4 regions of the Kosakonia sp. SMBL-WEM22 genome follow, and region 2 is predicted to be linked to each of the others. Evidence: predicted binding sites of a transcription regulator. Region 2 holds the regulator's gene; each other region holds the start of a gene.
What was found. Region 2 encodes CRP, which controls carbon source genes, mostly activating them, when cyclic AMP is high. Its sites were predicted from a motif close to ATGTGANNNNNNTCACAT; they were not measured.
Positions count from the first base shown of each region.

Region 1: a site for CRP is predicted at 5,059-5,076, ahead of cytR (DNA-binding transcriptional regulator CytR). Genes of this name have one in related genera too.
Region 3: a site for CRP is predicted at 2,354-2,371, ahead of rhaS (HTH-type transcriptional activator RhaS). Genes of this name have one in related genera too.
Region 4: a site for CRP is predicted at 4,552-4,569, ahead of HF650_RS16400 (YfcZ/YiiS family protein). Genes of this name have one in related genera too.

Region 1 is NZ_CP051488.1:4,911,607-4,918,953, reverse strand. Features, by position in the region: gene menA (1,4-dihydroxy-2-naphthoate polyprenyltransferase) at 1-834, opposite strand, end outside; gene hslU (HslU--HslV peptidase ATPase subunit) at 901-2,235, opposite strand; gene hslV (ATP-dependent protease subunit HslV) at 2,245-2,775, opposite strand; gene ftsN (cell division protein FtsN) at 2,867-3,853, opposite strand; gene cytR (DNA-binding transcriptional regulator CytR) at 3,949-4,974, opposite strand; gene priA (primosomal protein N') at 5,098-7,290, opposite strand.
Region 2 is NZ_CP051488.1:4,534,606-4,541,952, reverse strand. Features, by position in the region: gene pabA (aminodeoxychorismate synthase component 2) at 1-409, shown strand, start outside; gene HF650_RS21900 (aspartate aminotransferase family protein) at 497-1,717, shown strand; gene HF650_RS21895 (YccS/YhfK family putative transporter) at 1,707-3,785, opposite strand; gene crp (cAMP-activated global transcriptional regulator CRP) at 3,834-4,466, opposite strand; gene HF650_RS21885 (OsmC family protein) at 4,776-5,180, shown strand; gene HF650_RS21880 (phosphoribulokinase) at 5,211-6,080, opposite strand; gene HF650_RS21875 (YheU family protein) at 6,135-6,353, opposite strand; gene HF650_RS21870 (hydrolase) at 6,350-7,347, opposite strand, start outside.
Region 3 is NZ_CP051488.1:4,937,014-4,944,360, reverse strand. Features, by position in the region: gene HF650_RS23845 (L-rhamnose isomerase) at 1-732, opposite strand, end outside; gene rhaB (rhamnulokinase) at 729-2,198, opposite strand; gene rhaS (HTH-type transcriptional activator RhaS) at 2,500-3,336, shown strand; gene rhaR (HTH-type transcriptional activator RhaR) at 3,410-4,258, shown strand; gene rhaT (L-rhamnose/proton symporter RhaT) at 4,259-5,293, opposite strand; gene sodA (superoxide dismutase [Mn]) at 5,582-6,202, shown strand; gene HF650_RS23815 (dihydrodipicolinate synthase family protein) at 6,281-7,132, opposite strand; gene yiiM (6-hydroxyaminopurine reductase) at 7,346-7,347, shown strand, end outside.
Region 4 is NZ_CP051488.1:3,420,863-3,428,209, reverse strand. Features, by position in the region: gene HF650_RS16425 (glycosyltransferase family 2 protein) at 1-465, opposite strand, end outside; gene HF650_RS16420 (GtrA family protein) at 462-824, opposite strand; gene HF650_RS16415 (formate/nitrite transporter family protein) at 962-1,891, opposite strand; gene mlaA (phospholipid-binding lipoprotein MlaA) at 2,166-2,918, shown strand; gene fadL (long-chain fatty acid transporter FadL) at 2,974-4,296, opposite strand; gene HF650_RS16400 (YfcZ/YiiS family protein) at 4,674-4,958, shown strand; gene fadI (acetyl-CoA C-acyltransferase FadI) at 5,123-6,433, shown strand; gene fadJ (fatty acid oxidation complex subunit alpha FadJ) at 6,430-7,347, shown strand, end outside.

The sequences.
Region 1 (7,347 bases), 380 kb from region 2:
GCGCGGATCGCCCTCGCGCAGCACATAACGCGCCTGCTTAAACAGCAGCGGTGCGGCAAGCAAAAACAGCCAGCCCCAGAGGCTGTGGAGCGAAATGAGGTTGAAGAGCGCAAAGCAGAGCAGCGCGCCCGCCAGCAAACCGGCGTGATAACGGCGGGCATTCACCGGGCCTAAGCGCACCACCAGCGTATGTTTGCCGTTCTCGCGATCGCTATCGATATCGCGCAGATTATTGATATTCAGCACCGCTGTCGCCAGCAAGCCGCAGGCAGTCGCAGGCAGAAAGATCGCTGCAATCAGCGTATGCGCCTGCAGATACCAGCTTCCCATCACGCTTATCCAGCCGAAGAAGGTGAGCACCGAAATATCGCCCAGCCCCTGATAACCATATGGCCGCTTGCCAACGGTGTAGGTGATGGCAGCGATAATCGACAGTCCGCCAAGTGCAAGGAAGCCGATAAAATCGGCCATTGTCTGGGTCGCTGCGCTAACCAGCCCGAGCCCGGAAACACAGCTCAGCACAATCACGACAACCAGCGCGCGCTTCATCTGCCCAAGAGAGATGGCCCCCTTTTGCATTCCGCGCAGCGGCCCGATGCGATCCGGCTTATCGCTGCCTTTAATGGCATCGCCGTAATCATTCGCGAGGTTAGAGAGGATTTGCAGCAAACCGGCGGTGATTAGCGCCAGTGCTGCGACCAGCGGATCGAAGTAGCCCTGCCACCAGGCAAGCACGGTTCCCACCACAATAGCGGCAAAGGCCAGCGGCAATGTTTTCGGTCGCAGGCTTTCCAGCCATGCCTGGGTAAGGCTCAGAGAGTGCGTATCGTTCATAAGTCCGGCCAATAAAAATGGGGGCATAAGCCCCCATCGAGTGTGATGAAAAGAGTATGGCCGCGATTATAAGATAAAACGGCTCAGATCTTCATCCGCCACTAAAGCATCAAGATGTTTACTCACATAGTCTGCATCAATGGTAATGGTTTCGCCGCCCAGATCGCTGGCGTCATAGGAGATATCCTCCATCAGACGCTCCAGCACGGTATGCAAACGGCGCGCACCGATGTTTTCGGTGCTTTCGTTCACCTGCCATGCGGCCTGCGCGATACGCTTGATGCCGTCGTCGGTAAATTCGATATTTACCCCTTCGGTCGCCATCAGCGCTTTGTACTGCACGGTGACGGAGGCGTTCGGCTCGGTGAGGATGCGCTCAAAGTCTTCCGCGGTCAGCGCCTGCAATTCAACGCGGATTGGCAGACGACCCTGCAGTTCCGGGATCAGATCGGACGGGCTGGCCACCTGGAACGCGCCGGAAGCGATAAACAGGATATGGTCGGTTTTCACCATCCCATGTTTGGTCGACACGGTGCAGCCCTCAACCAGCGGCAGCAGGTCGCGCTGTACGCCTTCGCGGGAGACATCCGGGCCGGAGGTGTTACCGCCGCGCTTACAGATTTTGTCGATCTCATCGATAAAGACGATACCGTGCTGCTCAACGGCTTCGATCGCTTCCTCTTTCAGCTCTTCCGGGTTAACCAGCTTCGCCGCTTCTTCTTCGATCAGCAGCTTCATCGCGTCTTTGATTTTCAACTTACGCGGCTTCTGCTTCTGCCCGCCGAGGTTCTGGAACATGGACTGCAGCTGGTTGGTCATCTCTTCCATGCCCGGAGGGGCCATGATTTCGACGCCCATTGGCGCAGCGGCAAGATCGATCTCAATCTCTTTATCGTCCAGCTGGCCTTCGCGCAGTTTTTTACGGAAAGATTGGCGTGCCGCAGAGGGTTCAGCGGACTGTTCCGGCTGGCCCCAGTTGTTTTTCGCCGGCGGGATCAGCACATCGAGGATGCGCTCTTCCGCCATCTCTTCGGCGCGGTAGCGGTTTCTGTCAATCGACTGGCTGCGCACCATTTTCACGGCGGCATCGGTCAGATCGCGGATAATCGAATCCACCTCTTTCCCGACATAGCCCACTTCGGTGAACTTGGTCGCTTCCACTTTGATAAACGGCGCGTTGGCGAGCTTCGCCAGACGACGGGCGATTTCGGTTTTACCGACGCCGGTCGGGCCGATCATCAGAATATTTTTCGGTGTCACTTCGTGACGCAGCTCTTCATCGAGCTGCATACGGCGCCAGCGGTTACGCAGAGCAATCGCCACAGAGCGCTTTGCCGCGTCCTGGCCGATGATGTGTTTATTCAGTTCGCTGACGATTTCGCGTGGGGTCATTTCAGACATGGGAGATCCTTACGCTTGAGCGGGTAATTCTTCGATGGTATGGAAGTGGTTGGTGTAGATGCAGATATCGCCTGCGATCCCCAACGCCTTCTCAGCAATGTCGCGCGCGCCAAGCTCGGTGTTCTCCAGCAGTGCGCGGGCTGCGGCCTGGGCGTATGGTCCGCCGGAGCCGATGGCAATCAGGTCGTTTTCCGGCTGAATCACATCGCCGTTACCGGTGATGATCAGCGACGCGGTTTCGTCGGCGACCGCTAACAGCGCTTCCAGCTTGCGCAGCATGCGATCGGTACGCCAGTCCTTTGCCAGCTCGACGGCGGCTTTCACCAGATGACCCTGGTGCATTTCCAGTTTGCGTTCAAACAGCTCAAACAGCGTGAAGGCATCCGCTGTGCCGCCCGCAAAGCCTGCAATGACTTTGTCGTTATAGAGACGGCGAACTTTTTTAACGTTGCCCTTCATCACGGTGTTGCCCAGTGTGGCCTGGCCATCACCGGCGATAACGACATGGCCGTTACGGCGTACGCTTACGATTGTTGTCACGAGCAGACCCCTTGGTTACAAAAGCACATACAGCGCCCCGCACAGCGTACGGGGCAGAATGCATTTATAAATGGGGGGGATTTCGGGGGTTTCAACCCCCGGCGGAAAGTCGAATGCAGTTTGCGTGGCCGGCCAGTTTCAGCTTGCCGAGGGTGGCTTCGGCGCTCTCTTTGCCTTTCAGCGGGCCCATCACAACGCGATTCCAGCCATTATTGCTGGTGATGCGTGAGTCAAAGCCCTCAAACGCCAGCTGCGCGCGGACGGTTTCCGCCTGCTCCTGGCCTTTGAATGAGCCGCACTGGATCAGCCAGCGGCGCTCATCTTTTTTCTCCGTCGGCTGCGCCTTCGCCGCTTCCGCTTCGCGCGTTACCGGTGCGGCCTGCTGCGTTTTCGGCTGCGCGGCGTTGCTGTGCGGCGGCGTCTGCAGCAGATCCTGATAGGGCTGCGAATTAGTGGCCGGTTTCTGCTGCGCTTGCTGTGTCTGGCGCGGCGGCGTGGCGGCGCGCGCAGGCTGTTGTTCCACCGTGCGCGGCTGCGTACGCGGTTGCTGAACCGGCTGGCTTTGCGACCATTGGGATTGCTGCTGTTGCTGCATCTGCTGAACCTGGCGCTGACGCTGTAAGGTTTGCTGGCGCTGCTCCGGCGTCTGCTCGTTCCACGGCACTTCGTTAAGCTGCGTCGGCATCTGGCGCATATCTGCCTGCATCTGGGCTAACAGCTGGCGCTGCTCATCGGTTAACTGCTCCGGTTTTTGCACTTCGCCCCCGGCCGTCGGCTCGGTCGGTGCCCGGACGCCTGGCTGGCGGCTCTCCAGCTCTTTAATATAGCGCCAGCGCTCTTCCGGCTTCGGCGGCAGGCCGTTACCGGTCACTTTCTGGTTCTGCAGGGATTCCGACTCTTCTTTCTTATGATGCGTAATAAAGTACAAACCACCGATAAAGGCGACCAGCACCGCGGCCGCTATCGCGACCATTGCTGGAGAGACCGCAGGCGCGCTGCGCTGCTTTTTCTTTGAGGTGCTCTTCTTTCGCCGCGCAGGAGTCGACTGGCTGCGGCGTACATAATCTCGTTGTGCCACTATCGTTTCGCTGTATTCATATTCGTTTAACAGCCCGCCATGTTACTTAAGCGACGGGGTTTTGACCAGAAGAGGGCGTCCGAAAGCCCCTGGCTTTACGTTAGCGCGCGCGTTGAGCCACGCAGGATTAATTCACAATCTAATAGTCGCGAGCCGCTGCTTACCGTGTGGCCTTGCAACTGCTCCAGCAGAAGCAGCATCGCTTCGCGCCCAATGTCGTAGCGCGGCTGCGCAACGGTGGTGAGCGGCGGGTCGCAATACTCTGCCAGCGAGATGTTATCAAAGCCGATAATCGACAGATCCTCCGGCACCTTCAGGCCCCGGCGTTTCGCCTGCGACAGCGCGCCAAGCGCCATCACATCGCTGTGGCAGAAGAGGGCCGTCGGCGGTTTCGGCAGGCTGAGAAGCTGCTCCAGCGCCTGCGCCCCGGCTTCGAAGGTAAAATCGCCACGGGTAATATAGTTTTTATCTACCGTCGCACCGGCGCGGCGCAGCGCCTGCACGTAGCCCTGTAAGCGGTAGTGACAGAGCGGCATCTCTTCAGGGCCGGCGATGCAGCCAATCAGCTGGTGCCCCTGCTCCTGCAGATAAGTGACGGCATTGAAGGCCGCGGTCAGGTTATCAATATGCACCGTCGGCAGCTCCAACTCCGGCGCAAATTCGTTGGCCATCACCATTGGCGGTAGATTGCGCTGCTCTTCAATGCTGGCGTCAAATGGCAGGCGTGAGCCGAGCAGCAGCATGCCATCAATTTGCTTGGTGATGATCAGATCGATAAAGGTCTTTTCCTGCTGGTTTTGGTGGGCACAGTCGCCAATCAGCACCAGGTAGCCATGCTCGGCGGCAGTTACTTCGATGCCGCGGATAATCTCACTAAAGAAGGGATCGCAAATATCCGGCACAATCACCAGCAGGGTACGGGACTCATTGCGCTTTACATTGCGCCCCATCGACTGCGGCAGGTAGCCCACTTCCATAGCCGCCTGCTCAACCCGGTTGCGGGTCGCCTGTGACACTTTTTCCGGGTTCATTAATGCACGAGAGACGGTTGCCGTAGAAACTTTGGCTTTCATGGCAACGTCTTTCATGGTTGCTGCCGCAACCTGATTTTTCGGTTTCACCTTGTTCTCCTCGCATGCACGGGCAGGCGTCGACTCATTTTTATCAGATAGTTAAGGGCACCGGTTACAGAAATTTCACAAAAAATGTGATGAATGTTGAATTTTACGCGCTGGCTCGCAGCATTAGCTTTCAATGGGGTCGACATCCAGTACCCATTTTACCCGCCGCGCATCGGGCAGGGTGTTAATCAGCGCCAGCGCGCCATGCACAATATGTTGCAGGCGAATGCGGGAGGGGTGCTGCAGCAGGATTTGCCAGCGGTAGCGCCCGGCGCGCTTGGCCGCCAGCGCCGGAACCGGCCCGAGGATCCAGAGCTGGTTATCCGCCAGCGGGCTCGCCTGCAGCAGGTTTTTCAGCTGTTGCAGGAAGAGCGGGGCATGCTGGTTGTTCTGATCTTCGGCGCGGATCAGCACATGGCTGGTCCACGGGGGCAGTTGCAGCGTCTGGCGTTCGGCCAGCGCCTGCTCGGCAAAGGTGTCATAGCCTTTATGCAGCAGCGTTTGCAGCAGCGGATGTTCCGGATGGTGCGTTTGCAGCACCACTTCGCCCTGCTTGCCGGCGCGTCCGGCGCGGCCTGAAACCTGCGTATAAAGCTGGGCAAAGCGCTCTGCGGCGCGGAAGTCAGCGGAAAAGAGCGCGCCGTCGACATCGAGGAGTGCCACCAGCGTGACATCCGGAAAGTGATGCCCTTTGGCGAGCATCTGGGTGCCAATCAGAATGCGCGCGCCGCCGCGGTGTACTTCAGCAAGATGTTGCTCCAGCGCGCCCTTGCGGCTGGTGGTGTCGCGGTCGATGCGCGAAATCGGTACGCCGGGAAAGAGCGGGGCTAGCGCCTGCTCCAACTGCTCGGTACCCAGCCCCACAGGCAGCAGGTGCGTGGAGCCACACGACGGACACTGGCGCGGCACCGGGCGCTGGCTGTCGCAGTGGTGGCAACGCAGATGCTGCTGCGCCTGGTGGAAGGTGTAGTAGTGATCGCAGCGCGCGCACTCGGCGATCCAGCCGCAATCATGGCAGAGCAGCGCCGGAGCGAAGCCGCGCCGGTTGAGAAAGAGGATCGCCTGGTTACCCGCTTGCAGATGCTGGCGCAGGCGGTTAATTAAAGCCGGTGCCAGCCCCGCCTGCAGCGGCTGGGCTTTCATATCCAGCACGTGCTGCATCGCCGGGCGTGCATGACCTGCGCGGCGGGTCAGGCGCAGAATGTGGTATTTCCGCGCCCGCACATTGTGCAGCGTCTCCAGCGCTGGCGTCGCCGAGCCGAGGATTATTGGGATCTGTTCACTGTGCGCGCGGTAAACAGCCAGATCGCGCGCATGGTAGCGCCACCCCTCCTGCTGTTTATAGGAGCTGTCGTGCTCCTCATCAATAACAATCACGCCAAGATTTTTAAAGGGGGTGAAAAGCGAGGAGCGTGTGCCAATCACAATGGCTGCTTCACCGCTTTTCGCTTTCTGCCAGGTGGTCAGGCGTTCGCTGTCGTTAAGGCCAGAGTGCAGCACCTCAACGGGGGCATTAAACCGCTCGCGAAAACGGGCGATGGTTTGCGGTGTGAGGCCAATTTCCGGCACCATCACCAGCGCCTGTTTGCCCTGTTCGAGCACATTTTCCAGCACGCTCAGGTAGACTTCCGTTTTGCCGGAGCCGGTAACGCCCGCCAGTAACCAGGCGGAGAAGCGATCCGCCGCGCTGTGGATCGCGCCAACGGCGGTGGCCTGTTCGGTATTGAGCCGCAGGCGATCGCCGCTAACGGCAAAGGTGCTGCGCCAGTCCGTAAACGTCGGCGCTTCGCTGTTCATCTCCACCAGCCCTTTTGCGCGCAGCGCTTGCAGGGTGACGCTTTTCAGATCCAACGCCGCTAACTGATGTTGCCACACTTTGCCTTTGCGCAGCGCTGATAACGCCTGCTGCTGTTTCGGCGACTTGATGCGGTTAATGTCGGTGGCCAGGCCCTGTTCGGTGGCGAACCAGTAGCCCTGAAACTCGGCGCTGGCCGGTTTGGTCTGGCGCAGCAGCACGGGCAGGGCGTTGAATAACACATCGCCAATGGGGTGATGATAATAGTCGGCCGCCCACAGCAGCATTCGCCAGACGGGCATTGAAAACGCGGGCTCGCTGTCGAGCACCTCTTCAACGCTTTTCAGCTCCGCCAGTGGCAGCTCGCTTTTGTCGCTGACCGCCACCACAATTCCGACGCGGGTCTGATTACCAAACGGCACGCGCACGCGAAAACCGGCGCTGGCGGGAGTTCCCTCCGGCAGCAGGTAATCGAAAGTGCGGGGCAGCGGTACAGAGAGCGCAACGTGGGCGACGGGCATTTCATCATCCTGGCTTGAAAAGTGGCGGGTTAGTATACACATTGTTAAGACGGTCGA
Region 2 (7,347 bases):
TCCCTGCACACCGGATGAGTCGGGCGTTTCGCTGGCGGTTATTGCGCACTATGCGGGCAAGCTGCCGATCCTCGGGGTTTGTCTCGGTCATCAGGCGATTGCACAGGTATTTGGCGCTACTATTGTACGCGCAGCGAAAGTGATGCACGGCAAAACCTCTCCCATTACACATGCTGGCAGCGGTGTGTTTAGCGGGTTAAATAATCCGTTAACCGTTACGCGTTACCACTCTTTGGTCATCGATCCAACTACCTTACCTGACTGCTTCGAAGTTACTGCCTGGAGTGAAAGCGACGAGATTATGGGCATTCGCCATAAGTCGTGGGATCTGGAAGGAGTGCAGTTTCATCCGGAAAGTATTCTGAGCGAGCAGGGACATCAATTGCTGCGAAACTTCCTTTCGCGCTGATTTGTGGTTGCCATTTAGTGATTTTTTATGCATATTTCGTGATTATATTTTCACTATGAATGTAACATAACACGGGATGGGCAACCTATGGCAACTCAGCAAGACGCGGTGACACGTGCAAACTTCGATGACGTTATTCTGCCAATTTACGCACCGGCCGAGTTTATCCCGGTAAAGGGAAAGGGCAGCCGCGTCTGGGATCAGCAGGGTAAAGAGTACGTTGATTTTGCCGGCGGCATTGCGGTAACTGCCTTAGGCCACTGCCACCCGGCGCTGGTGGAGACGCTGAAAGCGCAGGGCGAGACGCTTTGGCACCTGAGCAACGTCTTTACCAATGAGCCCGCGCTGCGTCTGGCGCGCAAGCTGGTGGATGCCACTTTTGCCGAGCGCGTCGTGTTTATGAACTCCGGTACGGAAGCCAACGAAACCGCCTTCAAGCTGGCGCGTTTTTATGCAACCACGCGCCACAGCCCGCACAAAACCAAAATCATCGCTTTCCACCACGCTTTTCACGGGCGCTCGCTCTTTACCGTGACCGTTGGCGGCCAGCCGAAATACTCCGACGGCTTTGGCCCGAAACCGGCCGACATTGTGCATGTTCCTTTTAACGATCTTCACGCGGTTAAAGCGGTGATGGACGATCACACCTGCGCCGTGGTGGTGGAGCCGATTCAGGGCGAGGGCGGCGTTACTGCCGCCACGCCTGAGTTTCTCAAAGGCCTGCGTGAATTGTGCGATGCGCACAACGCGCTGCTGGTGTTTGATGAGGTGCAGTGCGGGATGGGGCGCAGCGGTGAGTTGTTCGCCTATATGCACTACGGCGTGACGCCGGATATTCTGACCAGCGCCAAAGCCCTCGGCGGCGGTTTCCCGGTCAGCGCCATGTTGACGACGCATGAAATCGCCAGCGTCTTCCATGCCGGTTCCCACGGCTCCACTTACGGCGGCAATCCACTGGCCTGCGCAGTGGCCGGCACCGCGTTCGATATCATCAATACCCCTGAAGTGCTGAATGGCGTCAGTGCCAAGCGTCAGCACTTTGTTCAGCATATGCAAAAAATTAATGAGCAGTACGACCTGTTCAGCGATATTCGCGGTATGGGCCTGTTAATTGGTGCCGAGCTGAAACCGCAGTACAAAGGCCGTGCGCGCGACTTTCTGCATGCGGCTGCCGCAGCGGGCGTGATGGTGCTGAATGCCGGTCCGGATGTGATGCGTTTTGCGCCGTCGCTGATTATCGAGGAGCAGGACATCGATGAAGGGATGCAGCGCTTTGCGCAGGCCGTGGCGAGCGTGGTTAACGCGTAAGGCGTCGACGTAGCCAGATGCCATGATGCGGGCGCTGACGCCATGCCACCGACGAGATGGTGTGCATGGTGCTCAGATGCCCGAGGATGCGCTGCAGATGCTGCTCCAGCGTGCTCATTGGTCCATGGGTCAGCGTCTCCGGCCCTTCCATCACATTCACATCCCCGGATTCTCCCGGTCCGTCATACTCCAGCCGCTGCTGGCAGCGTTGCAGCGCAATTTCACATGACTCGAGATAGCGCTGCGCCAGATCCGGCGTCAGCATGGTGTGCTCGCGCGCCAGCGTCGTCATAGCGTTGATATGTTCAACAATAAACTGGCTGTGGGTAACCCACAGTTTCATATCGCTCAGGTAGCGGCTGTTAAAGCCGGGCTCCTGCATCGCCTGGTTGAGGGAGTTGAACAGGGCGTTATGCGCCTGGTTAACCTGCATACGCTGCCATGCCAGCGGCGTTGCTTCTGGATTGTTGCTGAGGATCAGGCGAATCGCATCCTGATAGGCCTCCAGCGCATCGTGCGCATTCTGGCGCAGCAGGCCGCTTTGCCACTGCGGCCACAGCCACACCATTCCGCCGAAAGCAATCAGGCAGCCAATCAACGTATCGACAAGCCGGGCGAGAATAAACTGATCGCCATTGAGCGTCAGGATTTGCAGGGTATAGACCGCCGTAATCGTAAAACCGACCGTCGCCCAGCCGTAGCTTTTGCGGATAATCAAATAGCTGCTCAGGGTGATCATCAGCATCGCCGCCAATGTAAAGCCGAGCGGCACATGAAAGTGCAGCGTCATACCCGCCACCACTAGCCCGGCCAGCGTGCCGGCGGCACGGTTGACGATGCGCACCCGCGTCGCGCCGTAGCCGTTCTGCGTTACCACCATCACCGTCATCATGATCCAGTAGGGTTTCGGCAGATTTAATGCGCTGCCCATCAGACTGGCGATGCTGAGCATCACGCTGATGCGCGCGGCATTGCGCAGGGCGGTTGATTTCAGCGACAGATAACTTTTCAGTGCCGGGATCAGCGGCAGACGCTCCTGCTTATCCTCCATCAAATCGCGAATATAGAGCGGGCGCTGGGTGCGCAGCACGCGGGCGATACGGCTAAAGTGCCAGGCGCAGAACTGCCCGACCGGATTATCCGGGTGCTGACGGGCAATTTTTTCCAGTGCGCCAACCTGCTTCTCCATGGTGAAGCGGGTCGGGTAGCGATGGTAGAGGATGTCATCCGCCAGCACGCGCAGGCGAGCTGCGACAGTTTGTGCATTCCAGCGAATCACCTGCTCGGCGTGGGTCTGTTCGACCAGTTTCTGCACCTTTTCCGGCTGATGCAGGCTGACAGAGATATGTTCCTGCAGATCCAACGCGACCTGGAAGACACGTAGCAGGCGCTTGTAGTCATTGTTCTGATTGGCTGCCAACATATGCAGCTGCTGGTAACACTGGCTAATCAGATCCACCGCTTTCTGCTGGCGGTCAAGCAGCGGCGGCAGCGCGGTTTCCGGATCGACATGCTGGGTTAACAGGCTATATTTCGCTTCGCAATACTCCGCCAGTTGCCGGTAGAGCAAACTGAGAGATTCACGCAGCGGCTGTTCGCGCCACAGCCAAAACCAGAACCAGTTAAAGAGCCCGTACCACAAGGTGCCGAGGGTGTAGATCAGCAGCGGCTCCCACACCGGCATGTTCCCGGCGAGGCTGAGGGTAAAAATGGCGGCAATGAGAGACGCGGGAAGCAAGCGGCCATGCAGCGCGCTGATTTCGCCCGTCACGCCCAGCAGCAGGGTTAACACCGTCATGATTACCGGTAGCGGAAGATTCTCTGCCAGCAGAAGCTGCACCGCCAGGCTACAGCCGGCAAACAGCGAGCCGCCGATAATCAGGCGTTTGAAGAAGCGTTTATGTGGGGTATCGAGACCCGCAATATTGCAGCAGGCGGGAACCAGCGAGAAGAGAAGCCCCTGTTGCAGATGACCAAGCAGCAGCCCAACCGCCACAGGCAGGCATAACACCAGCGTTTGTCGCAGTGCGTAGTTGATTTCGGGGTGGTAAATCAGCCTGCGCCACATGGGAAAACAAAAATGGCGCACCGCATGAGCGATGCGCCATTTTGCAGATTAACGCGTACCGTAGACGACGATAGTTTTACCGTGGGCGGAGATCAGGTTTTGATCTTCGAGCATTTTCAGAATGCGACCAACCGTTTCGCGGGAGCAACCGACGATCTGACCGATCTCCTGACGGGTAATTTTAATTTGCATACCGTCCGGGTGGGTCATGGCGTCCGGCTGTTTCGCCAGGTTCAGCAGAGTCTGAGCAATACGGCCGGTCACGTCGAGGAACGCCAGATTACCGACTTTCTCCGAGGTCACCTGCAGGCGACGCGCCATCTGCGAGGAGAGGCGCATCAGAATATCCGGGTTCACCTGGATAAGCTGACGGAATTTTTTGTAGGAGATCTCCGCCACTTCACAGGCGGTCTTGGCGCGAACCCAGGCGCTGCGCTCCTGACCCTCTTCAAACAGGCCCAGTTCACCAATAAAATCGCCCTGGTTGAGGTAAGAGAGGATCATCTCTTTACCCTCTTCATCCTTGATGAGCACTGCCACTGAGCCTTTAACGATGTAATACAGCGTTTCCGCTTTTTCACCCTGGTGAATCAGCGTGCTCTTCGACGGGTACTTATGAATATGGCAATGAGACAAGAACCATTCGAGAGTCGGGTCTGTTTGCGGTTTGCCAAGCACCATGCGCGATTATCCTCTGTTATAAGCTGGCTCCAGAAACGGCGTGAATCATTCAGCTTCTGGGGTTGCAATCAAAGCTTCCCAAGTCCCGGGAAGTGGACCGTCAGCGACATCTGCGGTCTCTAATGTATGATATCCCTTGCGTACATTCGTAACGTCAATGTTTCTCTGTAGCATGTAGACTGTTTTAGCATAGCTTTTGGCGCCTGTCTCCTGGTGTCTCGCTTCAGCATGACGCAGGTCGCCTTCCGTTGCGCGTTTTGTTATGTACGCGTAATCTGTGAAAAAATTTGCCATACCGGAGTGATGAAAATGCAGGCACGAGTGAAATGGGTGGAAGGGTTAACGTTCCTTGGTGAGTCCGCATCCGGCCACCAAATTTTGATGGATGGCAACTCCGGGGACAAAGCTCCCAGCCCGATGGAGATGGTCTTAATGGCCGCCGGGGGTTGCAGCGCGATTGACGTAGTGTCGATCCTGCAAAAAGGGCGTCATGACGTCACCGATTGCGAAGTGAAGCTGACCTCCGAGCGCCGGGAAGAAGCGCCGCGCTACTTTACCCATATCAACCTGCACTTCATCGTTACCGGCAAAGCGCTGAAAGACGCTGCGGTATCCCGCGCGGTCGACCTCTCGGCTGAGAAGTACTGCTCCGTGGCGCTGATGCTGGAAAAAGCGGTTAAGATTACCCACTCCTACGAAGTGGTAGAAGCCTGATAAGCTCGCCCGGCGGCGCTTTCCGCCGGGTTATTTAATCTTTTTACCTTCCATCAGCCGTTGCACCAGCGGCGTCATAATCAGCTCCATCGCCAGCCCCATTTTGCCACCCGGCACCACCAGCGTATCCATGTGCGAGATAAACGAGCCCTGCAACATCGCCAGCAGCCACGGATAGTCGATCCCCTCCAGATTGCGGAAATGAATCACCACAAAGCTCTCATCCAGAGAAGGGATGCCTTTGGCGGCGAAGGGGTTGGAGGTATCGACGGTAGGAACGCGCTGGAAGTTGAGATGAGTGCGGGAGAACTGCGGCGTGATGTAGTTGATGTAATCCTCCATTGAGCGCACTACCGAATCCATCACTGCTTCCCGGGAGTGACCGCGCTCGCTGGTGTCGCGGATCATCTTCTGGATCCACTCCAGGTTAACAATCGGCACCACGCCCACCAGCAGATCGACGTGACGCGCCACATCGTGCTGCGGCGTCACCACACCGCCGTGCAGCCCTTCGTAGAAGAGCACATCGGTCGGTTCCGGCAATGGCTGCCATGGGGTAAAGGTTCCTGGCACCTGATTCCACGGCACGGCTTCATCGTAAGTATGGAGATATTTCCGCGCCTGGCCCTGGCCGCTCTGGCCATACTCGCTGAAGGTCTGCTCCAGCAGGCCGAAGTCGTTCGCTTCCGGGCCAAAATAGCTGATGTGCCGCCCAAGATCGCGGGCTTTGCGGATCGCCATGTCCATTTCCGGACGGGTATAACGATGAAAGCTGTCGCCTTCCACCTCCGCCGCGTGCATGTTGAGTTGGGCGAAGATCTTACGAAAGGCGAGGCTGGTGGTGGTGGTTCCCGCGCCGCTGGAGCCAGTGACGGCGATGACCGGATGTTTGGCGGACATAGCAACTCCCTGAAGAAAAGCTGTTGTTCAGTATCAAAGCCGCCCGGCACCCGGTTAGTCGTGGAACTGCCCGCGCGGCATAATGTTCACCGTTTCGTGCAGCTCTGACCACACCAGTACGGCCTCGCCGCGCTGCAATTGCCGTTTTACGTCGGCGACCTTTTGCTCAAGTGAACGCTCATGTTCACCATAATCGGTGCCTTCGCGCAAGACAAAGCTCTCAATCAGATTGTCGAGCGTGTCGGCGTCGACTTCTTGCCACGGAATAATCATGATGCTCCCAGATAAGCGGATAACCAGTCCGGAATGCGCGTTTCAAGCCACATCTCCGGGCGACGCAGCGTGCCGCCGACAAAGCCGACGTGCCCGCCATGTTCCGTCAATTGATACTCAATATTAGCGGGTAATTGCGCAAGATCGGGAATGACGTGATGATCCATAAACGGATCGTCCTTGGCGTGAATGATAAGCGTCGGTTTACGAATCTGCGGCAGCAGCGGCATAGCACTACAGCGGCGATAGTAATCAAGCGCATCGTCGAAGCCGTGGATTTTTGAGGTAATCACATCATCAAAATCGCGGATGCGCCGCATTTTACGCAGCACCTCCATGGTGGTTGGCAGCGAACCGGGATAGGCGCGCAGTTTGCGCGCGGCATTGGCCTTTAGTAGGTTGAGCAGATAGCGCTGATAAACGCGTGAGAAGCCCTTATCCATATGATAGCTGCAGGCTTCCAGCACCAGCGGCGCGGAAACAATCACCGCCGCGTCGAGGGGGAGATCGTCATCCGCTTTCGCCAGCAGGCAGCCGAGCATATTTCCGCCCAGCGAATATCCCACCGCTGCGGTTGGCGCCTCGCCAAGCTCCTGACGCAGCCAGGTGAGAAACCAGGTGCCATCTTCGGTTTCGCCGGAGTGGTAGATGCGGTTCAGGCGATTCGGGATGCCGCTACAGCCGCGAAAATGCATCACCACGCCCAGCCAGCCGCGCTGTTTCGCCGCATTGATCAGGCCGTGCGCATAGGGGCTGTGCAGGCTGCCTTCAAGGCCATGAAACACCACCAGCCGCGGTTTATGCCGCGCCTGGTTCGGCTCTTCGCTCCACGCGAGATCGACAAAATCCCCGTCCGGCAGCTCGAGGCGCTGCCACCAGGGTTCAAACGCGACGCGACGGCGAATAAGACGCGGCAGCATGGTCTGAAGATGTGGATTGCTCGCGCCACGCATCGGGCGAAAGCCATGCATATCATCTTTCAAATGCGCAAGTT
Region 3 (7,347 bases), 400 kb from region 2:
GAACTCATTCGAGCCGACGGTGTAGCTCTCGGCACCGATGCCGAACAACTTGCTCTCCACGGCGTCGATATGGTGCGCCGGATCCAGTTTCTCGCTCATTGCTTCGTCCAGCGCAGCAAGCAGACGCTGGCGCGGGGCCAGGCGATCGACGGTCACATCCTTCATGCCATCCGGCACCCAGATATTCATCACTGACGGCGTACCGAGCTGCTCACCGAAGGAGGCAGAGACGCGGCGGCTGGCCTTCACATGCTCAATCCAGAACTGGCGCACCTCATCATTGGCATGAGAGAGGGTAAAGCCGTCGGCGCTAAGCGGGTGAGAGAAGCAGGAGGGGTTAAAATCGAGCCCCAGCTTGTTGGCTTTCGCCCACGCAACCCAGTTTTTAAAGTGCTCCGGTTTGATCTCGTTGCGCGCCACTGGCCCATCGGCTTCATGATAAATGGCGTGCAGATTAAGGCGTTTAGGGCCGGGGATCAGGCTCAGTGCCTGCTCCAGATCGGCGCGTAATTCGGCGGCGTTGCGCGCTTTCCCCGGATAGTTACCGGTGGCCTGAATACCGCCAGTCAGGCTGCCTTCCGGGTTTTCGAACCCGGCCACATCGTCGCCCTGCCAGCAGTGCATTGAGACCGGCAGGCGATCGAGCTGACGCAGCGCCTCCTCGGCGTCGATGCCGACCGCGGCAAAACGTTCCCTGGCAATCTCCCAGGCCTGTTCAAGTTGAGTGGTCATGCGCAAAGCTCCTTTGTCTGTCGTTTTTGCTGAAAACGCGCGACATAGCGGGCGATTTCATTATCAGAATCGGGGGTAAAGGTGAGCAGGGGGTGATTAGCCGCCACCACCTGACGGAACTCATCGACGTTGGTCAGTTCATCGAGCGTCATCAGCTGTACGCCAATATTGCCGAGCGTTGAGGCTTCAACCGGCCCGGCGACCACCGGCAATCCGCAGGCGTCGGCGCAAAGCTGGTTCAGCAACTGGTTCTGGCAGCCGCCGCCGACAATGTGCAGGCGGGTAAAGGGCTTGCCGCGCAGGGTCGCCAGCTCGCTCAGCACATCGGCATAGAGCAGGGCGAGGCTGTCGAAAATGCAGCGCGCCAGTTCGGCGGCGCTCTGTGGCACGGGCTGATCCGCATCGCGGCAGGCGGCCTGGATCTCGGCGCTCATGTTTGCCGGGTTGATGAAGCGCTCATCGTTGGGGTTGATGATGAAGCGGCCGACCGCGATCTGTTCGGTGAGGGCGATAAGCGCGGGCAGGTCGCTGATGTTCTGCTCTTTCAGCACCCGCTGTAACAGCCACAAGCCCATGATGTTTTTCAGCACGCGGTAGCGCCCCTCGGCACCGCCTTCATTGGTGATATTGGCAGCGAGCGCGGCGTCGCTGGTGTAGGGCGTTTTGCTCTCAAAACCCATCAATGACCAGGTGCCGGAAGAGAGATATGCCGCATCGTTATCGGCCAGCGGTGAGGCGATCACTGCGCTGGCGGTATCGTGGCTGGCTACGGCGACCACCGGAATAGCGTTGCCCTGCGGGCAGATCCAGTCGCCAATCACATTTCCCGGATGGGTCGGTGTACCAAACCAGCTTGCGGGCACGCCAGCCCAGTCGAGCAGCGTGGCGTCCCAGGTGTCGGTGTTGATATTGACCAGTTGCGTAGTGGTGGCGTTGGTGTACTCCCAGTTGCGCTGCCCGGTCAGGCGGAAGCTGAAGTAGTCCGGGATCAGCAGGGCGTGCTCCACCTGCTCTACGGTGTGCGGCTGCTGTTCCGCCAGCGCGCGTAACTGGTAGAGCGTGTTGAAGGGGAGAAACTGGATGCCGCTGCGGCGATAGATATCGGCTTTGCCCGGCTGCTGGAAAGCGCGCTGCATAATGCCGTCGGTGCGGCTGTCGCGGTAGGCAATGGGCAGGCCGACGCGTTCGCCTGCGCGGTTAATCAACACATAATCGACGCCCCAGGTATCAATGCCGATGCTGTCAGGCTGCACGCCGGATTCGCACACCTTTTGCAGCCCGGTGCGGATCTCGACTTCCAGGCGGTCGATATCCCAGCAGTCGAAGCCGTCGACGCTCTGTAAGCAGTTAACAAAGCGGTGAATTTCCTGAAGCGTCAGCGCCCGGCTCCGGCAATCGTAACGCGCCAGCATTACCCGTCCGCTGGAGGCACCTAAATCAACCGCGACGCAGTGGCGAAAAGTCATGATGAGGTCCTTCATAGAGTCATTGCGGACAGTCTAAAAAAGGGGGCGTGGGGTCTACCTTCTTGCTACTGACAGCGGCGAAGGGGCGCTGGCAAGAAAGCAAAGATGAACGTGAGAGAGTTCACAAATTCCAGTGATGACGGAGTCTTACGCCATTGTGACTCTCGCCACATTTCCCGATCTTTCCGGGCGTTTCTTAAAAAACGGGCAGCTTATGCGCGAAATGGCGTCGAAAATTAAAGGTGAGGTTGGCCGCCCTTAATTACTATTTTGAGACTGTTTCTCATGTGCTGGGGCGATCATGACCATACTGCATAGCGTCGATTTCTTTCCGCCAGGTAAATCACCGGTTGCCATTGAGCCGCGGCTGCCGCAGGCGGCTTTCCCTGAGCATCATCATGATTTTCATGAAATTGTGATTGTTGAGCATGGCTCCGGCATTCATGTCTTTAACGGCCAGCCTTACACCATCAGCGGTGGCACGGTCTGCTTTGTGCGCGATCATGACCGCCATCTCTATGAGCACACCGATAATCTCTGCCTGACCAATGTGCTCTACCGCTCGCCGGATGCTTTCCAGTTCCTTGCTGGGTTAAACCAGCTGTTACCGCAGGAGCAGGAGGGGCACTACCCGTCGCACTGGCGGGTGAGCCAGCAGACGCTGGGGCAGGTGCGCGGCATTATCAGCCAGATGGAGGCGCAGGGCGCGGAACTGGAAACCCACGATATTGCCAACCGCGAAATGCTCTTTATGCAGCTGCTGGTGCTGCTGCGTCGTAGCAGCCAGCAGGCGGAGATGGGCAACAGCGACGCGCGGCTTAACCAGCTGCTGCTGTGGCTGGAGGATCACTTCGCGGAGGATGTTTGCTGGGCGTCGCTTGCCGAGCGCTTCACGCTCTCTTTGCGCACGCTGCATCGCCAGCTTAAACAGACCACCGGCATGACGCCGCAGCGCTATCTGAACCGCCTGCGGCTAATCAAAGCGCGCCATATGCTGCGCCACAGCGATGAGAGCGTAACGGATATCGCTTTTCGTTGCGGGTTTGGCGACAGTAACCACTTTTCGACCCTGTTTCGCCGCGAGTTTAGCTGGTCACCGCGTGAAATTCGCCAGGGGCGCGATACCCTGCTTCAGTAACGAGAAGAGAATCACCGATTTTTGGCTGCGCTTTGGCTAATAATGTCAGGTTAGTGCATGCAGAGGTGATGATGTGACAGGCCAGCTTATTCTTCGTCGGGACGACTTTTTTCCGCGCGCCGGTCAGGCGGTGGGGGTGGCGGACCGCTACCCGCAACATGTGTTTGCCGAACATACCCACGAGTTTAATGAGCTGGTGATGGTATGGCGCGGCAATGGCCTGCATGTGCTTAACAACCGCCCCTACCGCATTACGCGCGGCGATCTCTTCTATATTCGCGCCGAGGATTGCCACTCTTACGCCTCGGTTAACGATCTGGTGTTGCAGAACATCATCTACTGCCCCGAGCGGCTTACGCTCAATCTCGACTGGGGGGGGCTGATCCCCGGCTTTAGCGGCGGAGCGTGGAGCCCGCACTGGCGCATCGGCAGCAGCGGCATGACCCAGGCCCGCCAGGTAATTGCCCAACTGGAGCATGAGAGTAACAAGAGCGACCCACTGGCGAATATGATGGCGGAAACGCTCTTTGCCCAGCTGGTGATGACCTTAAAACGCCACCGTTTCGCCGCCGATAACCTTGCCGCCACCCACAGCGAAGCGCTGCTGGATAAGCTGATCACTGCCCTTTCCGGCAGCCTGAACCGCAGCTTTGCGCTTGAGCAGTTTTGTGAGCAGGAGCAGTGCAGCGAGCGCGCCCTGCGCCAGCAGTTTCGCTCCCAGACCGGCATGACCATCAACCACTATCTGCGCCAGCTGCGCATCTGCCACGCGCAATATCTGCTCCAGCACTCGGAGCAGATGATTGGCGAAATCGCCATGCAGTGCGGGTTTGAGGACAGTAACTACTTTTCGGTGGTCTTTAGCCGCGAAGTGGGGATGACGCCAGGACAGTGGCGTCATCGCAGTCGCGCCGCCGCCTGATTAGCTCGCCATACCGAGGCCGACAATATTGGCCGCGATAATGATCACCACGCAGCCGAGGCTCAGTACGCTGACCGGCTGACGTCCGGCGTTCTTCCACTCCTTTAGCACCAGCCCGACAATGCCGCCGCACAGCACGTAGAAACTCATGTGCAGCATCCAGCTGATATAGTCATACTGTGCCGGAATACGGGCATGGCCCCAGGCGTAGAAGAAGAATTGCAGGTACCACATTAACCCGCCGAGAGCGGAGAGCAGGAGATTGCTGATAATCAGCGGCGTTGCCAGTGAGAAATCTGCTTTTATCGACAAATTCTTCACTTTTGCCAGCCGGATGATGCAGAAGCCAAGGTTGACCAGTGCGCCACCGCCCATGATCACCACATAGCTCGGCAGCGCGGTATAGAGCGGGTCGATGCCCAACGCGGCGGCGGCATCGTGCATCGGTTTAGCGGCGTTCATCGCAAAGGACATTCCTGCCGAGAAGATGCCGCACATCACCGCCAGCGCCAGCCCTTTTTTCAGGTTGAACTCTTCAGCTTTAATGCCCATTTTGCGCTCTTTCAGCTGGCCTGCGCGCGTTACAATGCCGACGCCAATCAGGGCGACCAGCACGCCAAGCAGCGTCATACGGCCCCCTTCGGTATGGATCAGCACGCCGAAATTGCCGTTGAGCACCGGCGTCATCAGGGTGCCGACAATCAGCGTAATGCCAATGGCGATACCAATGCCCATCGACATGCCGAGATAGCGCATCGTTAAACCGTAATTGATATTGCCGACGCCCCACATCGCGCCGAAGAGAAAGACTGGCAGCAGGGTGGAAGCATTGAACGAGCTGAAATAGGCCCAGAAATCGGGCAGTAACAGCGCGCTGATGCTCCACGGGAGAACTATCCAGGAGACGAGGCCGCCTATCGACCACATCGTCTCCCATGACCACTGTTTGACCTTTTTGAACGGGGCATAGAAACAGGCTGCACTGGCCGCGCCTATCAAATGCCACAAAATACCCATCGTAATCGCGTTACTCATTGTTCACTCCTTTTGTTTTTATGGCCGGGACAGAGGACACCGACTGGCAGAGTGTAAAAATCAGTAAACGATTTAACCTTGAGACAGTTGCCGCGCTGCCCATGGCGCTGGCAATCAGGGCATGATGGGGGTGAGCAGCTTCACAATTTCAAGAACATAACTAAAATAGATAACCTTATAGAAACTACGGCATTGATAAACATTTTCAATATCACGTAATTAACTATAATGATCCAACTGCTTACGCGGCGTTAACAAACCCGCCGCCAGACTAAAATGGAGATGAAAATGAGCTATACACTGCCCGCTCTGCCGTATGCGTATGATGCCCTTGAGCCTCATTTCGACAAGCAGACGATGGAAATCCATCACACTAAACATCACCAGACCTACGTTAACAACGCTAACGCCGCGCTGGAAAACCTGCCGGAGTTCGCCAGCCTGCCGGTTGAAGAGCTGATCACGAAGCTCGACCAGCTGCCGACCGACAAGAAAACCGTACTGCGCAACAACGCAGGCGGCCACGCTAACCACAGCCTGTTCTGGAAAGGCCTGAAAGTCGGCACTACCCTGCAGGGCGATCTGAAAGCGGCTATCGAGCGCGATTTCGGTTCCGTGGACAACTTCAAAGCTGAATTTGAAAAAGCAGCTGCAACCCGCTTCGGTTCCGGCTGGGCATGGCTGGTGCTGAAAGGCGATAAACTGGCTGTGGTCTCCACCGCAAACCAGGACTCCCCGCTGATGGGCGAAGCGATCTCTGGCGCATCCGGCTTCCCGATCATCGGCCTGGATGTGTGGGAACACGCTTACTACCTGAAGTTCCAGAACCGCCGTCCGGACTACATCAAAGAGTTCTGGAACGTGGTGAACTGGGACGAAGCAGCAGCGCGTTTCGCCGCTAAAAAATAAGTTCGTTTTCTCCCCCACGCTTGCGTGAGGTCAACCCCCGTCGGGCTTCGCCGTCGGGGGTTTTTTATTGCCTGTGGCTTATCGCCGCGATGCGATATTAAACACCTGGTCGACGATGGCGAACTGCGCGTCGCTGAGCGTGCCGCCGGCGTTGCGCGAGACGGGCGTTGAGTAGCCAAATTTGCGTGACACCACGGTTTTGATGGTGGTGACGAAATCATCCCCGATGGCGTAGATCGCCATAAACTTGCCGATCTCCTGCTGCGCTTTACTCAACCCGTCGAGATCGCCGGTGCGCCAGGCTTCTCTCGCCTGCACAAACAGCTCCGGCATAACGTTATTCAACCCGGAGATCACCCCTGCGCCGCCTGCCAGCAAGTTCGGGATGTAATACTCGTCGTAGCCGCTCAACACCGCAAAATCGCTGCGTACCGCCTGGGTGGCGAGGATCATACTCCGCGTGTGCGACTGGCAATCGACCGTATCTTTGATGCCGGCGAAATCAGCAAACTCGGCGGCAAGGGTAGCGACCAGCTCTGGCGTTAAGTCGCAGCCGGTGCGCGCCGGGAAGTTGTAGGCGAACCACTTGCCCTCAAGCGCCTGCCCGATGGCGCGGAAGTAGTGCAATAACTGCCCGCTGGTCTGCCCGTAGTAATAGGGCGGCAGCACCATGACTGCGTCATACCCGACGCGACGCGCCTCCTGCGCCATGCGCAGCACATCGGAAAAGCAGGTGGAGGAGACGTTTGCCACCAGCGTGCCCGGCGTCATCTCCCGCGCTTCGCGGATAAGCATTAAGCGCTCCTCAAGGGAGAACGAGGCAAACTCCCCGATGCTGCCCATCAGCAGTACAACATCGACTTTCGCCGCGTTCAGGCGGGCAATATGGTGTGCTAAGCCTGCCAGATCGATACTCCCTTCGCGATCCATCGGCGTGATGGAAGGGCACCAGACGCCGGAAAATGGAACTGTAGTGACCACGTCGCTCTCTCCTCGTTTAATGAAATTGCGTTTCAAAACTCAAGGTAAGTGATAACACGGCATGGCCTCAGACACGCGCATGAATGTCTCATTTTCGCCGCTTCGGGTGAGAAAAAAGTGTGCTCTAATAACGCGACCAACAACGGACTTCCGGGAGGGAAGAT
Region 4 (7,347 bases), 1.1 Mb from region 2:
ATCTCCCACGTTCTCTTCTATCTGCGGAGAGCTGATTTTATTGTGCAGCTTGTAGAACCACTCGGCTGATTTACGCTTCATACGGCTATCAGTAGAGCGATCGCTACGCTTTGCCAGCACCATATCGGCACCCGCTTGCCACTTCGCAATCAGATGGGGAATAACCTCAACCGGATCTTGTAAATCGACATCAATCGGAATAATGGCCTCTCCCGTTGCGTGCTCAAGCCCGGCAAATAAGGCTGGTTCTTTACCGAAATTACGCGTAAAGGATAACGGCACGACGAGCGGATCGGAGAGCGCCAGGGTATTAATAATGGTTTCAGTGGCATCTTTACTGCCATCATTAATAAAAACCAGCTCAACGGTATAGGGCTTTAACGCTTCAAAGCCACGCACCGTTTGATAAAAGATAGGTATCGCCTCTTCTTCATTAAAGACGGGGACTACCAAAGAGATTTTCATTTCGCATCCCTGAAAACAATTAACTTTGACCAGGCGAAGCCGCAGACCAGGCTGATAGCCGAAAAGAGAATCAGCGTTACGATGGGCGGCATGCCGGAGCGATCGGCAAGCCAGCCGACGGCCACGCTCAGCATGCCCATAAATCCGACATACATCAGATAACGCCCGGCGGTGGTTGATGATCTGAAAGTGAATCTTGCATTAGCGAAAAAGCTAAAACTGACGGCAACAAGAAAGCCAGCAAGATTAGCCAGCGCCTGACGCATGGAGAAACCATAAACGCACAGACAAAAAATAAGCCAGTGCAGGGCGGTGTTTAATAAACCAATAGAGGCGTAGGTAGAAAATCGTTTAAACATAATTCTGCGCAATGAGTCGCTGATGCCGCGAGTGTATCAGACAACCCCTGTAAGGTCATTAAAGGGCGCCAGTCCGCGAAAATCAGCGCTCATTGCTCAACGTGAAATATCACTGTAATTTATCAGTCTCGGACAAATTACGCTTTTTCACGCGCCTGCTTCTCCTCTTTCGCTTTGGCTTTCGCCTCCGCTTTGCGGGCATTGCTCATATCGTTGCGGATCTGAGCATGGCTGAGCAGGGCGAAGATAAAGGTGCCGCCGCATATATTCCCGGCGAGCGTCGGCAGGGCGAAGGGCCAGAGGAACTCGCTCCAGTGTAGCGTGCCGTTAAACACCAGGTAGAAGATCTCTACGGCACCGACGACGATATGAGTGGTGTCGCCCAGCGCGATAAGCCACGTCATCAGAATAATTACCACCAGTTTTGATGAACCTGCAGCCGGGAACATCCACACCATGGTGGCGATGATCCAGCCGGAGATGATAGCGTTGGAGAACATCTCCAGCGGCGTGTTTTTCATCACGTCCATGCCGATTTTGACAAAGGCATCGCGGGTTGGCTCATCGAATATTGGCATATACTCAAATGCCCAGGCCGCGACTGCGGTGCCGACCAGATTGCCGAGCAGTACCACGCCCCACAAACGCCCGAGCAGGCCCATATTTTTCCAGCTCGGGTTTTGCATCACCGGCAGAACGGCGGTAACGGTATTCTCCGTAAAGAGCTGCTGACGCGCCATGATGACTATAATGAAGCCAAAGGTGTAACCGAGGTTCTCCAGTAAAAAACCGCCGGGAATGCCCTCCAGCTGAACATGAAAAATGCCTTTAGCCAGTAACGAGGCACCCATCGATAAGCCTGCGGCAATCGCCGACCAGAAGAGCGCCATCGCGTCGCGCTCCATCTCTTTTTCACCATCCTGGCGAATATGTTCATGGATCGCCATCGCCCGCGAGGGCAGACGCTCCTCATCAACCTCTATCTCCTCGCCGCGCTCCTTCTCTTCGCTTTCGACGTTGATGTCATCGCTGTGCTGGTCAATCTTCTCTTCTTCTATTTTGTCCACGAAGGCCTCACTTTATTGATTTTTGTGCGTTAAGCGTAGCGGCTTTCTCCCTGTGTTCAGGGCGGTATCCTCCGAAATTATAGTGAAGAGCAAAAAAGGAGATAGTTTGCCTGGAAACAATGTATAAGATTATTAACACGCCGCACCGGCAACGGCGGCTATGCTGAAGTAAATCACCCAGACCACGACATAGACATCATAAGACACGCTGTTACAATGCGTTGCATTTTGATGAATGGCCTCGAAGAAGGCCGTATTCTGCAGGGAGACAATGATGAAATACCGCCTGTCGGCGCTTGCGCTGGCCACCACTGTGCTGGTCGGCTGCGCCAGCTCGAATGAGACGCAGGGGCGCTCGGACCCGTTAGAAGGGTTTAACCGCACCATGTATAACTTCAACTTCAACGTGCTGGATCCCTATGTTGTCAGACCGGTTGCCGTCGCCTGGCGTGATTATGTGCCGCAGCCGGCGCGTAACGGGTTGAGCAACTTCACCAGTAACCTTGAAGAGCCGGCAGTGATGGCGAACTACTTCCTGCAGGGCAACCCTTATCAGGGGATGGTTCACTTCACCCGCTTCTTCCTGAATACCCTATTGGGGATGGGCGGCTTGATGGATGTGGCCGGGATGTCGAACCCGAAACTGCAGCGCGAAGAGCCGCACCGTTTTGGTAGCACGCTGGGACACTACGGCATGGGTTATGGCCCTTATGTGCAACTGCCGTTCTATGGCAGCTTCACGCTGCGTGAAGATGGCGGCGATATGGCGGATACGCTCTATCCTGTGCTCTCCTGGCTGACCTGGCCGCTCTCCGTCGGTAAGTGGACGGTTGAAGGCATCGAATCGCGCGCTCAGTTGCTCGACTCCGACGGCCTGCTGCGCCAGTCCTCCGACCCTTATATTCTGGTGCGTGAAGCCTACTTCCAGCGCCATGACTTTATCGCCAACGGCGGTAAGCTGAAGCCGCAGGAGAACCCGAACGCGCAGGCGATTGAGGGTGATTTAAAAGATATCGACTCGGAATAAATGCCAATAAAAAAGGTGAGCCAGAAGCTCACCTTTTTTTATCTCTACGCGTTTATCAGAAGGCGTAGTTAAAGTTGGCACCATACAGCCAGGCGCGACCTTCAGATTTGAAAGTGTATTGCCCTTCGGTGAACTTCACTTTCTGGCCATGCATATAGGAGACGCCGACATCGACGGATGCATCTTTATTGAATGCATAGGTCGCACCGGTGCTCAGCCACAGGCGATCCTGGTCCGGAATGGAGATAGAGCGTTTATCGGCAGGAACCGGGCTGTCATCAAAGGCGATACCGCCGCGGAAGGTCCAGTTATCATCCATGTAATAGGTGGTACCAAGCGCGATACGGTAGGCATCTTTGTAGCCCTCTTCTTTATAGAAGAGCTGCTGACCCTGGCTACCCGTCGCTTTCAGCTGCTGGAACTGGCTCCAGCTGGTGTAGGCCAGGCTGTAGTGGATTGCCCACTGCGGATCGACACGGTTATAACCCGATATTTCCCACATTTCTGGTAAGTTGAGTGTCAGCGAGCCAGGGATAGTTGCACCGCCTGTTGCGACTGGCAGACCTTTCAGACCAAATTGCGGACCCAACACGTTAACCGCCAGAGGGAGATCGCTCTTATAATCGCCATCGAAGTCCACTTTCACTTCTGAGCGGTAGGTCAGACCCCAACGGTTATTTTTATCCAGTTCATACAGGATACCAGCGTTCCAGCCGAAGCCCCACTCATCGCCTTTCAGATGCGCAATCTGGGTATCACGCGGGATCAGATCGCTAAGACCCAGGGCACCGCCAGTGGCGAAATCAACCTGCTGCGGCAGATCGCCCGCGTAGCGTTCAATTTTTGCGCGTGCGTAGACGGCGTCGAAACCGAGGCCGAAGCTCCAGTTGTTATTAAGACGGTACGCACCGCTGAGGTTCAGGTTCAGCGTTTCGAGGTCGGTTTTACCGCCTATTGAGCCCGCAGCGAAATTGTTGTTGAACTCTGTCGCCAGGCCGTAGTTAGAGGTGACGGATGCGCCCCAGCCAAACTGATCGTTAATCGGCGCAACAAAGTGCAGGTTCGGCACCCACGCTGTCGGGGCAATATTGTCCTGACTGGCGTTGTTACCAATCGCAGAGCGTCCGGTTACATCTACACCAGGATCTACAAACACCGCGCCGCCGGAGAAGGTTGGGCGATCGAAGGTGGTAATCAGCGCCGGGTTACGGCTGGCATTACCTGCATCATCAGCAATTGCGCCTTCACCAGAGTAAGCGCGACCGAGGCCGGAGGCGGAGAATTCGTTGAGTTGAAAGCCTGCGGACCAGGCCTGGGTAGAAACGAGTGCCACTGCGACTGCCAGAGCAGACTTGGTAAAACGGGTTTTCTGGCTCATGACCATAACCTCATTCGAAGCGAGTTATTTTTATACAAACTTTTTTACGCCTTGTTAAAGAAGCGCGAAGTGTAGGGTCTGAGCTACCGCAGAGAAATCAGACCAGTGGCGAGAGTATAGGTCTGACCAGAACCAATGTTGCAAGTATGTAATCAAGATTTTTCAAATGTGATCTCCGAAACGGGATCTGCGTGGCAAATTTGGCCGTAGCACGGATCCCCGTTTTCGGTAGTTTTTGTTTTAGATCATTTTTAATTGTGATTTCGGTCACTTAAGGCCGTTCCGGCGATTAACGACTGGAGCGACCCTGCGCGGCGGCGTAAAATATGTGCAATCTTGACCTGGCACCCAGGGTGCGAATTTTGAGGAAATCTTCTATGAGTAAATGCAGTGCTGATGAAACCCCGGTTTGCTGCTGTATGGATGTCGGAACCATTATGGATAACTCCGACTGTACCGCCTCTTACAGCCGCGTATTCGCTAACCGCGCCGACGCTGAAGAGGCGCTGGCAGCGCTGACCGCCAAAGCGCGCAGCGTTGAGTCTGAACCGTGCCACATTTCTCCAACCTTTACCGAAGTGGCAGAGGGCGTGCAGCTGGATATCGATTTTGTTTTCGCCTGCGAAGCGGAAACCCTTATTTTCCAGCTCGGTCTGCGCTAAACTTCGCTCTCAACGCTCCCTCCTGTGGGAGCGTTTTTTTATCCGTTTATCTGTGCCTTAGCTCCCATTTTTTCCTCCCTGCCATTGGCTAAATGTAAAAGATTGGTTAAGACTGTTATCAGGTCAGACCACTTTATTGATTACGCTGTATACAGGGGAGTGTTATGAGTCAGGCATTACCGCTTGTCACCCGTCAGGGCGACCGCATTGCCATTGTCTGCGGGTTACGAACCCCATTTGTCCGCCAGGCGACCGCGTTTCACGGCGTACCGGCGATCGATCTCGGCAAAATGGTGGTGGGGGAGATGCTGGCGCGCAACGACATTCCCCCCGAGGTGATTGAACAACTGGTCTTCGGCCAGGTGGTGCAAATGCCGGAAGCGCCCAATATCGCGCGTGAAATTGTGCTCGGTACCGGCATGAATGTTCACACCGACGCCTACAGCGTCAGCCGCGCCTGCGCCACCAGTTTTCAGGCGGTGGCGAACGTAACGGAAAGCCTGCTGGCTGGCACCATCCGCGCGGGTATCGCTGGTGGTGCCGACTCCTCATCTGTACTGCCTATTGGCGTCAGTAAAAAACTGGCGCGCGCGCTGGTGGATGCTAACAAAGCGCGTACCGTCGGGCAGAAGCTCAAACTCTTCTCGCGCCTGCGTCTGCGCGATCTTCTACCGGTTCCGCCTGCGGTTGCTGAGTACTCGACCGGCCTGCGTATGGGCGATACCGCCGAGCAGATGGCGAAAACCTACGCCATTAGCCGTCAGGAGCAGGATGCGCTGGCGCACCGCTCCCATCAGTTTGCCGCTCAGGCCTGGAGTGAGGGCAAACTGGCGGAGGAGGTGATGACCGCTTATGCGCCGCCGTTTCGCGATCCGGTCGAGCAGGACAATAACGTGCGCGGCAACTCAAGCCTCGCCGATTACGCCAAACTGCGCCCGGCCTTTGACCGCAAACACGGCACCGTTACCGCAGCTAACAGCACGCCGCTCACCGACGGCGCGGCGGCGGTGATCCTAATGACCGAATCACGTGCCAGAGAGCTGGGCCTTGTGCCGCTGGGCTATCTGCGCAGCTACGCCTTTACGGCGATTGGCGTGCAGAAAGATATGCTGCTCGGTCCGGCCTGGGCAACGCCGCTGGCGCTGGATCGCGCAGGATTAACCCTGGCCGACCTGACCCTGTTCGATATGCATGAAGCCTTTGCCGCCCAGACCTTAACTAACCTGAAACTGATGGCCAGCGATCGTTTCGCCCGCGAGGTGCTGGGGCGCTCGCAGGCCACCGGCGAGGTGGATGAGAGCAAATTTAACGTGCTTGGCGGCTCGATTGCCTATGGTCACCCCTTTGCCGCCACCGGCGCGCGGATGATCACACAAACCCTGCATGAGCTGCGCCGTCGCGGCGGCGGTTTCGGTCTGGTTACCGCCTGCGCGGCGGGAGGATTAGGCGCGGCAATGGTTCTGGAGGCGGAATAATGACGGTTTCTGCATTTACCCTTGATGTACGCCCCGACAATGTTGCGGTCGTTACCATTGATGTACCTAATGAAAAGATGAACACCCTGAAGGCGGAGTTTGGTGCGCAGGTGCGCGCCATCTTAAAAGCGATCCGTGATAACCGTGCGCTGCGCGGTGTGGTGTTTATTTCGGCGAAGCCGGACAACTTTATTGCCGGGGCCGATATCAACATGATTGGTCGTTGCCAGAGCGCGAAAGAAGCAGAAGAGCTGGCTCTGCAGGGGCAGAAGATCATGGCGGAGATCCACGCCCTGTCGATCCCGGTTGTCGCCGCTATTCACGGTGCCTGCCTCGGCGGCGGGCTGGAACTGGCGCTGGCCTGCCATCGCCGCGTCTGCTCGGATGATGGCAAAACCATCCTTGGCCTGCCGGAAGTGCAGCTCGGCTTGCTGCCCGGCTCCGGTGGCACCCAGCGTTTGCCGCGGCTGGTAGGCGTAAGCACTGCGCTGGAGATGATCCTCACCGGTAAACAGCTGCGTGCGCGCCAGGCGCTGAAAGTGGGCCTGGTGGATGATGTTGTGCCGCACGACATTCTGCTGGAAACGGCGGTCGAACTGGCGCAGCAGGAGCGTCCGCTCAGCCGCCGTTTGCCGGTGCGTGAGCGCATCCTCGCCGGGCCGCTTGGCCGCACGTTGCTATTTAAGATGGCGGCGAAGCGAACCGAGCAGAAAACCCACGGCAACTATCCTGCCGCGCCGCGAATTTTATCGGTGATTGAAACCGGCCTGGCGCAGGGGCGCAGCAGCGGCTATGAAGCAGAAGCGCGCGCCTTTGGTCAGCTGGCGATGACGCCGCAGTCGCAGGCGCTGCGTAACATCTTCTTTGCCTCGACAGATATCAAAAAAGATCCCGGTAGCACCGTGGCCGCCGCG